3 regions of the Dehalobacter sp. TBBPA1 genome follow, and region 1 is predicted to be linked to each of the others. Evidence: predicted binding sites of a transcription regulator. Region 1 holds the regulator's gene; each other region holds the start of a gene.
What was found. The regulator CtsR, encoded in region 1, represses protease genes until heat stress. The targets are predictions, from matches to a motif close to AAGGTCAANNAAGGTCAAAT.

Region 1 (4,289 bases):
GCGGCCACCTCCACTCTGAAATCAAATCGTGCAAAGGTTCAAGAATAACAGCGGAGCCATATATAAAGAACATCCAAAGGTTGGTAAAGCCCATCAGCCGGAAATCCCCGTGGACAAAAGAATCAAGTCCTGTCCAGATTATTTCGAGGCTCCAGCCCATCAGCCCGTAAAATAAATATCGTTTTAGCATGATCATAGTTTGTGACAGGGAGGGATATTTTACTTATTGTAAAATATCCCTTAATAATTAGTACCATGGTTAACCCTAATCTTAACTATTCTTAGATAAAAGTGAATAGTTCGGAAAGCGCACCGAATACGGGGACTCCTTCTTTGTGAATTAGTCCTGGGAAAGGATTCTCTTTTCCAATGTGTTCGATTGCTTTTGTGATCACTTCAAGACTCATCGGGGCGATAGGTAAATTACGACAATCTTCGAGCGAGTAGAAACCGGCCTGGATTACCTCGACCGGATCATGTTTTAATTGACCGCCCAGACCGCGAAGAAAGAAGACAATATAAATATTGTGTTTCACGTTCGGGATATCTTCAGGGTAATCGCGGACTGCCAGAATGCTTACAGGCTTCGACAGGATGCCGGTTTCCTCGCGGACTTCCCTAACAACCGCTTGGGCAATTTTTTCATCCTGTTCTACATAGCCACCGGGAATAGTCCATCTTCCTTTACCGGGGTTATGCGCTCTTTGGACGAGGAGTACTTTGTCATCTTGAAGCAAAAGACCGCCTACGCCCAGGGAGTATTCCCCCCAGTGGATATAGTCACAGGCCGGGCAGCTTTGCCTCTTTTTGTCTTCAATTAGTTTATACTCCAGGGCGGCAGAACACACGGGACAAAACTTAAATTCCGGATAAAGAGACGGCATATGATTCCTTCTTTCTCTAATCAAAGTTATTAATCCTATTTTATCCTGAAAGAGAGAAGATGCAAATTTTATCTAAATTGGGAAATACGGCACGAAGGATAAATAATTTCTTTGTAGAACTACTAAATAATACTTTAATCGACTGAATTTTCAACCTGTGGGGGAAATATAAGAATGAAAAATGATAAGAAAAAAGAGATTTGGCTAGATCCTGAGGAACTCCGGCAGTTGTTGGAGGGAGGCTTGTATTGGAAAGATATAGAGCCCAAACTGTCCGAGGAAAATGCGGAAAGCATCAGAAGGCAACTTAGTCTTGAAGATGAGGCTGATATTAATGACGGTGCTATTGACAAGTATGACCAGAACACCAGGGAATTTGACCAGACCAACGGAGAATATGGCCGGACGGCCGGGAAGTCTCCGGAAGAGGATCAAGCGGAAGCAGGGCCTGTTTTTGCCGGAGATTCGGATGAAGACAATGAGGAGATCAGAACGATTTTGCTTGGTGATCAAAATTTGGGGCAGGATGAACTGCAAAGACTGTTTATCTCCCAAGCGGCTTCCCTGGAAGATGATTTTAATGAAATGAAAAATCCGGCGGAAACAAGTCCGGACAGCTTCAGCCCGCTTGCTGATACTGAGGCAGCGGATGATTTGAATAAAGCTGATGAAGCCTACAACGCAGAAGATACCGCTATGAACCCGACAGATCTGGGTACTCTGGAGGAAACAGAAGTAGGGGCAGAAGAAAGAAGCCGCTTTTCTGATTTAAATAGTTATATCATGAATAGTAAAAATGACCCGAGTGCGGACGATGACGATGACCTAGATTTTGAGTTCGAACAGAAACGCGGCTTTGGTGGACTAAAGCTTGTTATTCTGGTTGTGATTGTTGCAGCGGTCACCTTCGGTTTGTGGTATTTCTTTATCAGCAATTGAGGACTTTTCGCTAAGTACAGCAATGTTGAATTATTTATAGTCAGAGAGCAAAAAAACCTATCTTCGGATAGGTTTTTTTAATAAAATAGTTTTCAAAATGATCAAAAAGGGTTAAAATAGTTGCAAAGGTCAAAAAAGGTCATAAAGTCAGCAAAGGTCAACATTGAAATAAGGATGGATGACGATGAGTAATTTGGCGGACAGAATCGAGGAGTACCTCAAGAAGATTATAGAGCAGGCCGAAGTTGGGTATATTGTCCTGCAAAGAGGTTATCTTGCTGATTTCTTTTCATGTGCCCCTTCCCAGATTAACTATGTCCTTACAACGAGGTTTACCGCAGAACGCGGTTATCTTGTTGAAAGCAGAAGAGGCGGCGGCGGTTATTTAAGGATTGTTAGGCTGGGACTTGATCCTGAGGGTAAATTCCAGAGACTCATGTCGGAACTCATTGGGGATGACCTTTCCCAGGATCGGGCCAATAATCTTGTGGACAGACTCAGAGAAGAAGATCTGTTCACCAAAAGAGAAGCAATCCTGGTAAAAACGATTTTTTCCGACCGGCTTTTGGTTGGGGTGACGAATTTCCCTTCTACGCTTAGGGCCCGAATGATGAAAGAAATACTGGCGAATATGTGCCGGGACGATATCAATGATTGATCGGGGGGATAGCAATGCTTTGTCAGAATTGTCAACAACGGGAGGCTGTGGTTCATCTGACCAAAATCATTAATGGTCAGGCGGCTCAGCTTCATCTTTGTCAGGAGTGTGCGCAAAAAACGCCTGGCACCGGCTTCAATCTCTACCCTGGAATGGTATCGGATTTTTTACAGGCATTATTTGGGGTAAATCCGGCAGGGCAGTATGATCAGACGATCGTAGACAGCCAGACCGGAAAATGTCCCGGATGCGGAAGAACTTTTTCCCAGATACAGCAAGCCGGGAAAATGGGCTGCAGCAAATGTTACGATGAATTTGAGCCCCAAATGGAAATGCTCCTGCGCCGGATTCATGGAAGAGGGATGCATGTCGGGAAAGTGCCGGTAAGAGGAGGCGCCTCGTTCCGAAACAAACAGGAAATAGCCAAATCAAAACAACAACTCTTGGAACTGGTACAAGCGGAAAAGTTCGAAGAGGCAGCCATATTAAGAGACCGGATTAAAGAAATGGAGAATACTGTCGGAGGTGAAAGCAAATGACTTATCGGGAACTGCTTGCCAAAGACAGCTTCTGGATGAAGGATACGCCGGACATTCCGATTGTACTGAGTTCCAGAATCAGATTGGCCAGAAATATCGCTGACAATCCTTTCCCTCACGTCATGTCCTATGATGATGCCGAAAAAATTGAAGCGCAGATTTCCCGTGTCTTAGACGGTTTTATTGCTGAAAAAGAAAAGCTTGTTTATATTCCGTTGAAAATGCTTATTCCAGTGGAGAAAAAGGTGCTGATTGAAAAGCATCTGGTCAGCCCAGGTTTTAAGGAGACTGAATATGCACGCGGTCTGGCCTTGTCCGAAAGCCATAAAATTGCAGTCATGGTCAATGAAGAAGACCATCTGAGAATTCAGGTGCTGATGCCGGGGAACAGCCTCAGGGAAGCTTGGCATCTTGCAGGATTGGTCGATGATCATCTGGAAGCACATTTGGATATTGCTTATAAAGAAAAGTTTGGTTACCTGACGACTTGTCCCACCAATGTTGGAACGGGCCTGAGAGTATCCGTGATGGTTCACTTGCCGGCCCTGGTGCTGACCAATCAGGTTCAGCAGGTTCTGGGTGCCCTGACGTCGCTTGGGTTGGCAGTACGCGGTGTGTACGGTGAAGGCTCCAGGTCATTCGGAAATATCTTTCAGATATCCAACCAGGTTACGTTAGGTAAGAGTGAAGAGGACACCTTGGCACATCTTGATGCGGTCACGCGGCAGCTGATGGAACGGGAAGTCCAGATGCGGGAAGTTATTCGCAAAGAATCTCCGCTTATCGTCGAAGACAAAGTCTGGAGGGCCCGGGGGACTTTGGAAAATGCCAGAATCCTTGAAACGGAAGAGATCTATTCTCTTCTATCGGAGGACCGGCTGGGCATTGATATGGGCATTCTGCCTAGAGTCTCTGCAGGTTTCGTGTCTGTCTTGATCAACTCGATGCAGGGATGTCTGCAATATAATCGCAATAAGCAGCTGGATGCTTATGATATTAACGCAGAAAGAGCTCATTTTGTGCGTGGAATCTACCATCAAAAAATGAGTGAGAATGTAAATTAAACGACAATAGGAAAGGAAGGATCAAAATGTCAAGAAAATTTACGCAAAAGGCAGAAAAAGTATTTATGCTTGCTGAGGCGATTGCCAAACGTATGGGCCATAAGGTTATAGGGACGGAGCATATTCTTCTGGCTTTGATTGAAGAAGGAGAAGGAGTCGCTGCGAAGGCGCTGACCGGGGTCGGATTGGACCCGGACAAGGTAAG
Region 2 (4,289 bases), 720 kb from region 1:
CGAACATATCGTTCGTGGGCAACAACGCTTTTTGCTTAGAAATATTAACTTTGATGCGCTCTCTGATATTCTTTGACTTGAAGGCTTTCATACAGCAGCTGATCAGCCAACCCTACGATACTGCCCGGAGAAAGCTGTCGGGCCAAGTCCGAAGCATTCTCCCGCATTTCTTCAAGCAAACCGGGATTTAGACAGAAACTGTCGATCAGGGGATTAAGTTCGGAAATCCTTGATGTTCTGACAGCAACACCTGCTTTAACTAGAATCTCGGTATTTTCTTCTTCTTGTCCCGGAATAAAAAATGGAATAATGATGGGGATATTTTTGTTGATCGCTTCCGAGGCAGTCAGACCGCCGGGTTTTGTGATAATCACATCGGACTGGTCCATCAGGTCATAGATGTTCGATGTGAAACCGTAAATGACGACATCTTTGTCGTTAAAGGTACCTTCGTACTTTTTCGCAAGATCAGTCCAAAGCTTGCGATTGCTTCCGCATACGACCAGGATGCGAAGATGATGCCGGTTTTCCATAAGCGTTTTCAGGCATTTTCTGATATAGGGGATGCCCATGCTCCCGCCCATGATCAACAGTGTAAATACATCATTGTTTCTGACAAGGCGGGGCTGGCGGAATTCTTCCCGTACCGGAATGCCGAAAATGTGTATTTTGTTTTCAGGAACACCTTTTTCCGTAAGCGTATCCTTGGTGTAAGGTGAACCAACAATGTAGGCATCAACAAAACTATTCACATAAAACTGATGGGCCATATAATCTGTAACCAGCGAAATAAAAGGCAGATTTAAGCGTCCGGATGCTTTTAAATAGGAAACAACACCGACATGAAGAGGATGGGTGGTAATAAGCAGGTCGGGCTTGTACTCCTGAATCAGCTGTTCGATGACACTATCCATGGCCCTGTTTAAAATTCTTTTGACATTTTTATTTAAGAACTCATTATAGGTAATCTTATATAGTTTACCGTACATTTTCGGTAATCTTGTTGCGAGTATATGATAACCGTCATCGATAAGGGCTTCCATGATCCAGCTTTCTTCTTTTTTTAAGGGTTCTACAATCCGGACGGAATAGCCTGAAGCTTCAAGCTCCTTTTTCAGACAGTCTGCGGCCTGATTGTGTCCGTGTCCTGTAGACGCAGAGAAGATCATTACTTTAGGCACAAATATTCTCCCTTCAAATAAAAGCATAAGATGCTGAAAGTTATCCTTATACATTATAACAGCTTATGGTCCATAACCAACAAAAATTTATTTATTATTTTTTGGCAACACAAGCAATCTTCTGGCAGGAAGACATACTTAAACGACCTTATGATAGTCTATGGGCCACAGTTTCGGGATCTATTAATGCTGAAACTCAATCTGCACAGACTTTTTCTCTCTGCTGTCTGTCTTGGGCAGGAATACATTCAAAACACCGTTTTTATAAATTGCCCTAACATTATCAATGGAAACGGCCGCCGGAAGAGAGACCGAGCGGCGGAATTGACCGGTATACCTTTCTTTTTTGTGTAGGCGATCTTCCTGAATCACGTGCTGTTCGCGATTTAAAGTGCCGCTGATGGTTATCAAGTTGTTTTCAATCTGAATGCTTACATCTTCTCTTCTCTGCAGTCCTGGCAGATCACAGGAAACAATGATCTCTTCGTCGGTTTCATAGACGTCGGTAAATGGAACGGCCAAGCGGGGAGCGAACTCGTCTTCGAAAAGATTAAACGGTAAACTATAAAGCCTATTGATTTCACGGCGTAATTGATCTGCATTCCGCATTGGATGGAACGGTAAAAGATTCATACTTTCAAGCCTCCAGTACATATAAATACTCAAATAGATGATTGCGTTAAACTCCCGGGATTTCCTGTGCGCCACAATTCCGCTTTCGGCTGTTGCGCCATCCGTGGCGCAAACAGCAGCGTTCCGCCTCCATGCTCCGCTTGACGCTGGAATTGTGGCCCCCAGACCTCATTTAGGGTAATCAAGCTTGTATAAATGATTTGAGCAGGGAATTTGAGAACGTCGTACTAGGATTATTTTAACCGGAAAGATGATATGTATTCTGTTCGGATGTTTAGACAAATGCACGATTGGTAATTAATTAAAATATGAAAAAATCATCATAAGAAAGAAATCATTATACGAAAGAAATCAATGATAGAACATAAGCAAAGAAATGACCAAAATTTGCCCAAATTATTTGACCTTTATTGACCTTTGTAATAAAATAGAGACATATCAAAATTAACAATCAATGATGGAGGGAATAAATATGAGTTATCTTATCCCGATGGTAGTTGAACAAACGAATCGCGGTGAACGTTCTTACGACATCTATTCTAGGCTCCTCAAAGACCGTATTATCTTCCTGGGCGGAGCAATCGATGATAACGTTGCCAATGTTGTCGTTGCGCAATTGCTTTTCCTGGAAGCGGAAGATCCTGAAAAGGACGTTTTCCTCTATATCAACAGCCCCGGAGGGTCAATTACTGCCGGGATGGCCATCTACGACACGATGCAGTACATCAGGTCTGATGTACAGACCATTTGTATTGGAATGGCCGCCAGTATGGGTGCCTTCCTGCTTGCCGCCGGCACGAAAGGAAAGCGTACTGCCCTGCCGAATGCTGAGATCCTGATCCACCAGCCGTTAATTGCCGGGGGAGGTTTATCAGGGCAGGCTACAGAAATTGAAATTCACGCCAAACAGTTGCTGAAAACAAAAAACAAAATGAACAGGATTCTCGCTGAAAGAACCGGCCAGCCTTTGGACAAAGTCCAGCAGGATACGGACCGTGACTACTATATGTCCGCTGAAGAAGCCAAAGAATACGGAATTGTTGACCGGGTACTGGAAAAAGCAGCGTTGCTCGAGCAAAAAAAGAAAAACCCACTAAAATAGAATCTCTTAAAAAAACCTTTATTTTCATAAAAAAATTTGAAGAAAATTCTGGATATCGAAAACGCCTCGTTTGAGTCAATCATTTGAGGCGTTTGACGTCCACGGATGAACGAATGCCGCGGTTCCATGGAGGGAAAGGAGCGCGGCCATTCAGAAAAAAACATAAAAGTTAGATAAATTCGGCATACTAAACTCGGATTGTTCAAAAACAACCAAAGCAACAACAAAAAAAGGAGGAAAAATCTTGCAGAAAATTCGTAAAGCAGTCATACCCGCGGCTGGATTGGGTACAAGATTTCTTCCTGCGACCAAAGCTCAACCCAAAGAAATGCTGCCGATCGTTGACAAACCGACCATTCAGTACATCATTGAAGAAGCGGTTCAATCCGGTATTGAAGATGTCATTATTGTCACAGGAAGAAACAAAAGAGCCATTGAGGATCATTTTGACCGTTCTGTAGAACTTGAACTATTTCTAAAGAACGGAGAAAAGTCCGAACTGCTCGATATGGTCAAACATATTGCTGAGATGGTAGATATCCATTATGTCCGCCAAAAAGAAGCTCTGGGGCTTGGTCATGCCGTCTACAGTGCCAGAAGATTTATTGGCAATGAGCCGTTTGCCGTTCTTTTGGGAGACGACGTGATCTATTCGGATGAGCCTTGTCTGAAACAAATGATCAGGTACTACGAGCTGTATAACAGCAATCTGATTGGCGTACAGGAAGTACTGCCGGCAGAAGTGTCCAAATACGGGATTATTGATGGCAGCAGAATATCCCCGAGACTGTACAAGGCGGAAACTATGTTTGAAAAGCCGGCCCCGGAGGAAGCGCCTGATATTCCGCTTGCGATCATGGGCCGGTATATTCTTAATCCGGAAATTTTTGATATCCTCGCGGAATTGCCTCCGGGAAGAAATGGAGAAATTCAGCTGACGGATGCGATTGCGCAGTTGAGCAAGGTTCAGGACGTGTATGCCTACAATTTTGAGGGAAAAAGATATGATGTGGGGGACAAACTTGGTTTTGTCAGAGCAACCATTGAATTTGCGTTAAGACATGAAGAAATTGGCGAAAGCCTGATGGATTATCTGACTGATATCGTCAGCCGGTATCAAAAAGAGGGTCAGGAGCTCCGCCTGCTTTCAGCAGGCAATAATTTGGACAAACTTTATGATATTAAGAAGAATTACAGTTAACCGGGTAGGTAAATGGATGCTGCCCGAAAAAAACGGCGGAAAATAACGTACTTTCACAGAAAATAGGCTGTTTGATATCCTGAATGTGACAAGCTTTTCTCTTTGCTATTGGTAATATTATACAGAAAATACCTATAGTAAGGAGGAAAAAGGATGAATTTCAGCCGCAAAA
Region 3 (4,289 bases), 1.2 Mb from region 1:
CCTAATAGTTTATATTTTCTCTTAAAAAGGTGGGAATACTTTGGAAAACAGGAAAATACCAGATAATAAAATAAAGATACCTATTATTCCAGTATTTGATCCCATTGAAGAGCTAAATATGTATACTTCCCTTGGAAGCCTGCATACTTTTATAAAGGGAAGCAAGATCATCTCGCCCGGTATACCTTTTTATAGTATCATTTATCTGATTTCAGGACAACTTGAAGCGAGTATAGTATCGCGGACTGGTGAGGAGAAGTATCTTTTTGAAATTTGTAAGAACTGTATTGGGGTGGCCATAAACCCAAATGATGATCATGAATTTCAAATTACTGCAGTAAAAGATTGCATTGTGTATTTTTTTACTTTAGATATGATGGTTGAAATATTGTCGCAGGATGCTAATTTATTAAAAAAATTCATCTTGAATATCGTACAAAAAGTTCATTACTTCGAGCATCAAGCAAGGGACTTATATCAATGCCGTTCTTCGTCTAGGGTATTCTCTTTTCTATATGATCTATGTCTCACAAAAGGAAAACGGGTGAATGACCATTATGAGTTGGCGGTTGAGAATATATCACAAAAAATGATTGCCAAAATAACAGGTACCCATCCTGTGACCGTTTGTAAATTGTTTACTTATCTTAGTAGAGAAGGCATCATAAAAAAGAATAAAAAAGTCATAAAGATTTACGATCTTAATAAATTATGTAACCTTATTGCGGATGAGGAACTAACGTATTAAATCTATTCATAATTATTAACATCTAAAATTACCCCGAATTAATCGTTATATTTTTAGGCTTCGATAATTAAAAATGCGCAAAGGTAATGTAAAATATCAAGGATTTTCCCTTGATATTTTATAATTATGATGTGCTTTTATTTCTCTAACTCACCTTTTCGGGTATTGTATTCTTCCAGATCGATTTCCCCTTTGGCATATCGTTCTCGTAAGATGGTCATAGCGCGGTCTTCCGGTTTACCGGAGGTGTTCTTTCTGTCCAAATAACTTCTAATAAGCCTAACTGCAAGATAAATAATTCCTAGCCAGAAAAGCAATTGGATGATCATGGCAACAAATCCCATCCAGGAATAATTTCCTCCCATCATCCAGCCTCCATCTGGTCCATACCAGCCTCGCATCATTTTTTAGTTACCTCCTTATTATATTTTCTAGATTCTTCCTATGGCATTAAAAAAATGAATGCCTGGTTTTGAGATTCTATTTTATTTGATGAAACCATTGTAATCAATATTTTGTACCATTTGGGCCTGATTTATGAATAGCCGCAGATCCGGGGAAGGAAATGGAATGTATGAATATGCTGCAGTTTTTTGGCAAGGATAGTGACTGAAGGAAAGCCAAAGAAAATTCAGGATTTTGATTCTGAATTGTTAGAAAAATAATTTCTTGCGCATAAAGGGAATTTCTCGGTATTAGCGAAACAATATGTTTGAAAACTAAATCACGTCAGCAGATGAACAGAGAAAAATGATCGAGAAAAAGACCGAGAAAGACTAAGATGATAGGAAGATGAAAATGAGCCAGCAAAAATCATGGTTTGCTGTTGTGAATCCCCGGTCAGCAAATGGAAGAACGCAAGGACTTTGGCCAGGGTATTATCAGCGGCTTCGTCAGGCAGGAATACAGGTGGATTATGCACTGACCTCCCGCTCCGGGGGAGGAACAGAAATAACACGTATGGCTCTAGACGAAGGGTATCGGAGGATAATTGCGGTCGGCGGAGACGGAACTGTCAATGAGGTGCTTAATGGTCTTATTGAGAAGGACCGGCTTGTTGCGGACGATATCGAACTGGCTGTTTTTGAACAGGGAACAGGCGGCGATTTTGTAAGGACAATAAAAACAGGCAAAGAAAAAGGTCTGAAAGCCTTGATCAGGATGCTGAAGGAGCCCAATATCATTCTTTCTGATCTTGGCCGAGTTGACTTTCTGAATTTTGAAGGGGAAGAACGGACACGTTATTTTCTGAATGCATCCAATGTCGGAGTCGGCGCGGAAGCGGTCCACAGGACCAATTGCCGGAGTAAAGCGATGGGCAGCAAGCTCTCTTATCTGACCAGTACTTTAGAAGCTGTTCTATCGTACAAGAGCGTCTGCGTTTCTCTGAAAATGGACCAGGATACATTCTGGGAAGGGAATATCTGGGGGCTTATGGTCTGCAACGGTCAATATATTGGCGGCGGAATGCGTATTGCGCCTGATGCCCGCCTGGATGATGGTTTGTTCGATCTGGTTGTGATAAAAGAAATGAAGCTGTCTAGGCTCTTTTCACGCTTTCCGCTGCTTTATAAAGGTCAACATATCCATCTTCCTGAAGTCCAAGTGTTCCGCTGTAAGGAAATTGCACTGCATATGCCGGATTCCATACTTTTTGAAACCGACGGGGAGATCCCGGGGGTATGTCCGAAGGCATACCGGGTAATCCCTAAGTGTTTGAAACTATGGGTATAAGTTTCCGTTAACATTAAAACCATACGGATGAATACGCATATAGACGAAGATTCTGCAAGGTCAGCTAAAGACAAATATATGTCTGACCAATATTGACCTTTAAAGGAATTTTGCATATAATACAATTAATGGGTAAGGAAAGCAGTTTTGAGGTGGTGAAGACAGTGGATTTTAAAGATTATTATCAAATCTTAGGCGTTTCTCCGGATGCAGACAATAAGGCCATCAAAAAAGCATACCAGGCACTGGCCAAAAAGTATCATCCTGATTTAAACCAGGGTGATAAAGCCTCAGAAGAGAAATTTAAGGAAATTAATGAAGCCTATCAGGCGATATCCGATCCTGCCAAAAGACAAAAATATGATGATTTAAGGGCAAACTACCAGCAATGGCAGTCGCACGGCGGCAGAGGGAATTCTTTTGACTGGTCGGCCTGGCAGGAATCACCGGGGAGCAACCGCTATACCCGTACAATGACGCCGGAAGAGTTCGCGGAAACATTTGGGGACAGAGGTTTTGGCTCTGATGCCGGCAGGGGCATGGGGGGATTTTCTGATTTCTTTTCCTCGATCTTTGGCATGGGAGCAGGCTATGCTGATGATTCCGATGATTATTATTCGGATAGGATCAGAAGACCGCAGGCCGGCAGGGACATTGAAGGTGAAATCAGTATTACGCTTGAAGAAGCCTATCATGGAACCAAACGGATGATTGAAGTCGGCGGCCGGAGAATTGAAGCCACTGTTCCGAAAGGTATTAAGCATAACAATAAAATTAGGCTCAGCGGACAGGGACAAGCAGGAGCGAAAAACGGAAACAAAGGAGACCTTCTGTTAACGGTAAAAATCATTCCACATCCTGTCTATACCCGGGACGGAGATGATTTGTCCGCCAACATCGAAATCGATTTCTTCAAGGCCGTACTTGGCGGAGAAGCCCGAGTCAAAACCTTAGGCGAAGATATATCCATCAAGATTCCTCCGCGCACCCAAACCGGAAAAAGTTTCCGTCTGAGAGGGAAAGGAATGCCTATTCTCAACAAACCGGGCCATTTCGGCGATTTTTACGCAAAGATTACGCTTGTCCTGCCCGAAGAGATGTCTGAGAAAGAAATGAGTACGCTTCAGGAATTAAGCCAGGAAAGAAACACCTGATTACTCCAGAGTTAGGTCTGCATGCCGCAATTACCGGCGTCAAGCGGAGCATGGAGGGCGCAATCTGCCGAAAGCGGTATTGTGGCATGCAGACCAGACCCAAATATGCTTACCTATTTATATATTCCGTTGACCTACCACAAATACCGGTATGTTAACTCAAAGGAGTGATACGCATGGCTTTTGATACCAACCGTTTTACCCAGAAATCCCAGGAGGCAATCATCGCTGCGCAAAACAACGCAGAAAGTAACCATAACAGTCAGGTGGAACCCGAACATCTGCTACTGGCCTTATTGGAACAAAATGAAGGCGTTGTGCCTCAGATTCTGAATAAATTAAATATTTCGCTAGCTAGCGTCAGCGAGAAGACCAAATCCAGCATCGCGAGACTGCCCAGAATGATGGGAGCGGCTTCTCAGTTGAGCATTTCTCCGAGAATGAGAACAGTACTGGTGAACGCCCATGACCAGATGGAACCGTTTGGGGATGATTATGTCAGCACGGAACATCTTTTGCTGGCCATTGTTGATCAGGCCGGCGGAGAGGCCGGAAAGACCCTGAAAGAAGCCGGAGTTACCCGGGAAGCCCTGCTGAAAGTTCTAAAGGAAATCCGCGGATCTCAGCGGGTTACCGGTCAAAATCCGGAAGGG

Region 2: a site for CtsR is predicted at 2,213-2,232, ahead of clpP (ATP-dependent Clp endopeptidase proteolytic subunit ClpP). Genes of this name have one in related genera too.
Region 3: a site for CtsR is predicted at 2,539-2,558, ahead of AB3489_RS08140 (DnaJ C-terminal domain-containing protein). Genes of this name have one in related genera too.

Annotation. Positions count from the first base shown of each region.
Region 1 is NZ_CP162385.1:411,938-416,226, forward strand. It holds gene AB3489_RS01990 (hypothetical protein) at 1-160, opposite strand, end outside; gene AB3489_RS01995 (NUDIX domain-containing protein) at 282-884, opposite strand; gene AB3489_RS02000 (hypothetical protein) at 1,059-1,823, shown strand; gene AB3489_RS02005 (CtsR family transcriptional regulator) at 2,008-2,481, shown strand; gene AB3489_RS02010 (UvrB/UvrC motif-containing protein) at 2,496-3,020, shown strand; gene AB3489_RS02015 (protein arginine kinase) at 3,017-4,084, shown strand; gene AB3489_RS02020 (ATP-dependent Clp protease ATP-binding subunit) at 4,111-4,289, shown strand, end outside.
Region 2 is NZ_CP162385.1:2,707,076-2,711,364, reverse strand. It holds gene AB3489_RS13290 (glycosyltransferase) at 45-1,181, opposite strand; gene AB3489_RS13285 (Hsp20/alpha crystallin family protein) at 1,365-1,814, opposite strand; gene clpP (ATP-dependent Clp endopeptidase proteolytic subunit ClpP) at 2,287-2,916, shown strand; gene galU (UTP--glucose-1-phosphate uridylyltransferase GalU) at 3,161-4,117, shown strand; gene AB3489_RS13270 (hypothetical protein) at 4,271-4,289, shown strand, end outside.
Region 3 is NZ_CP162385.1:1,659,947-1,664,235, reverse strand. It holds gene AB3489_RS08155 (Crp/Fnr family transcriptional regulator) at 41-748, shown strand; gene AB3489_RS08150 (SHOCT domain-containing protein) at 886-1,152, opposite strand; gene AB3489_RS08145 (diacylglycerol kinase family protein) at 1,547-2,482, shown strand; gene AB3489_RS08140 (DnaJ C-terminal domain-containing protein) at 2,647-3,636, shown strand; gene clpB (ATP-dependent chaperone ClpB) at 3,813-4,289, shown strand, end outside.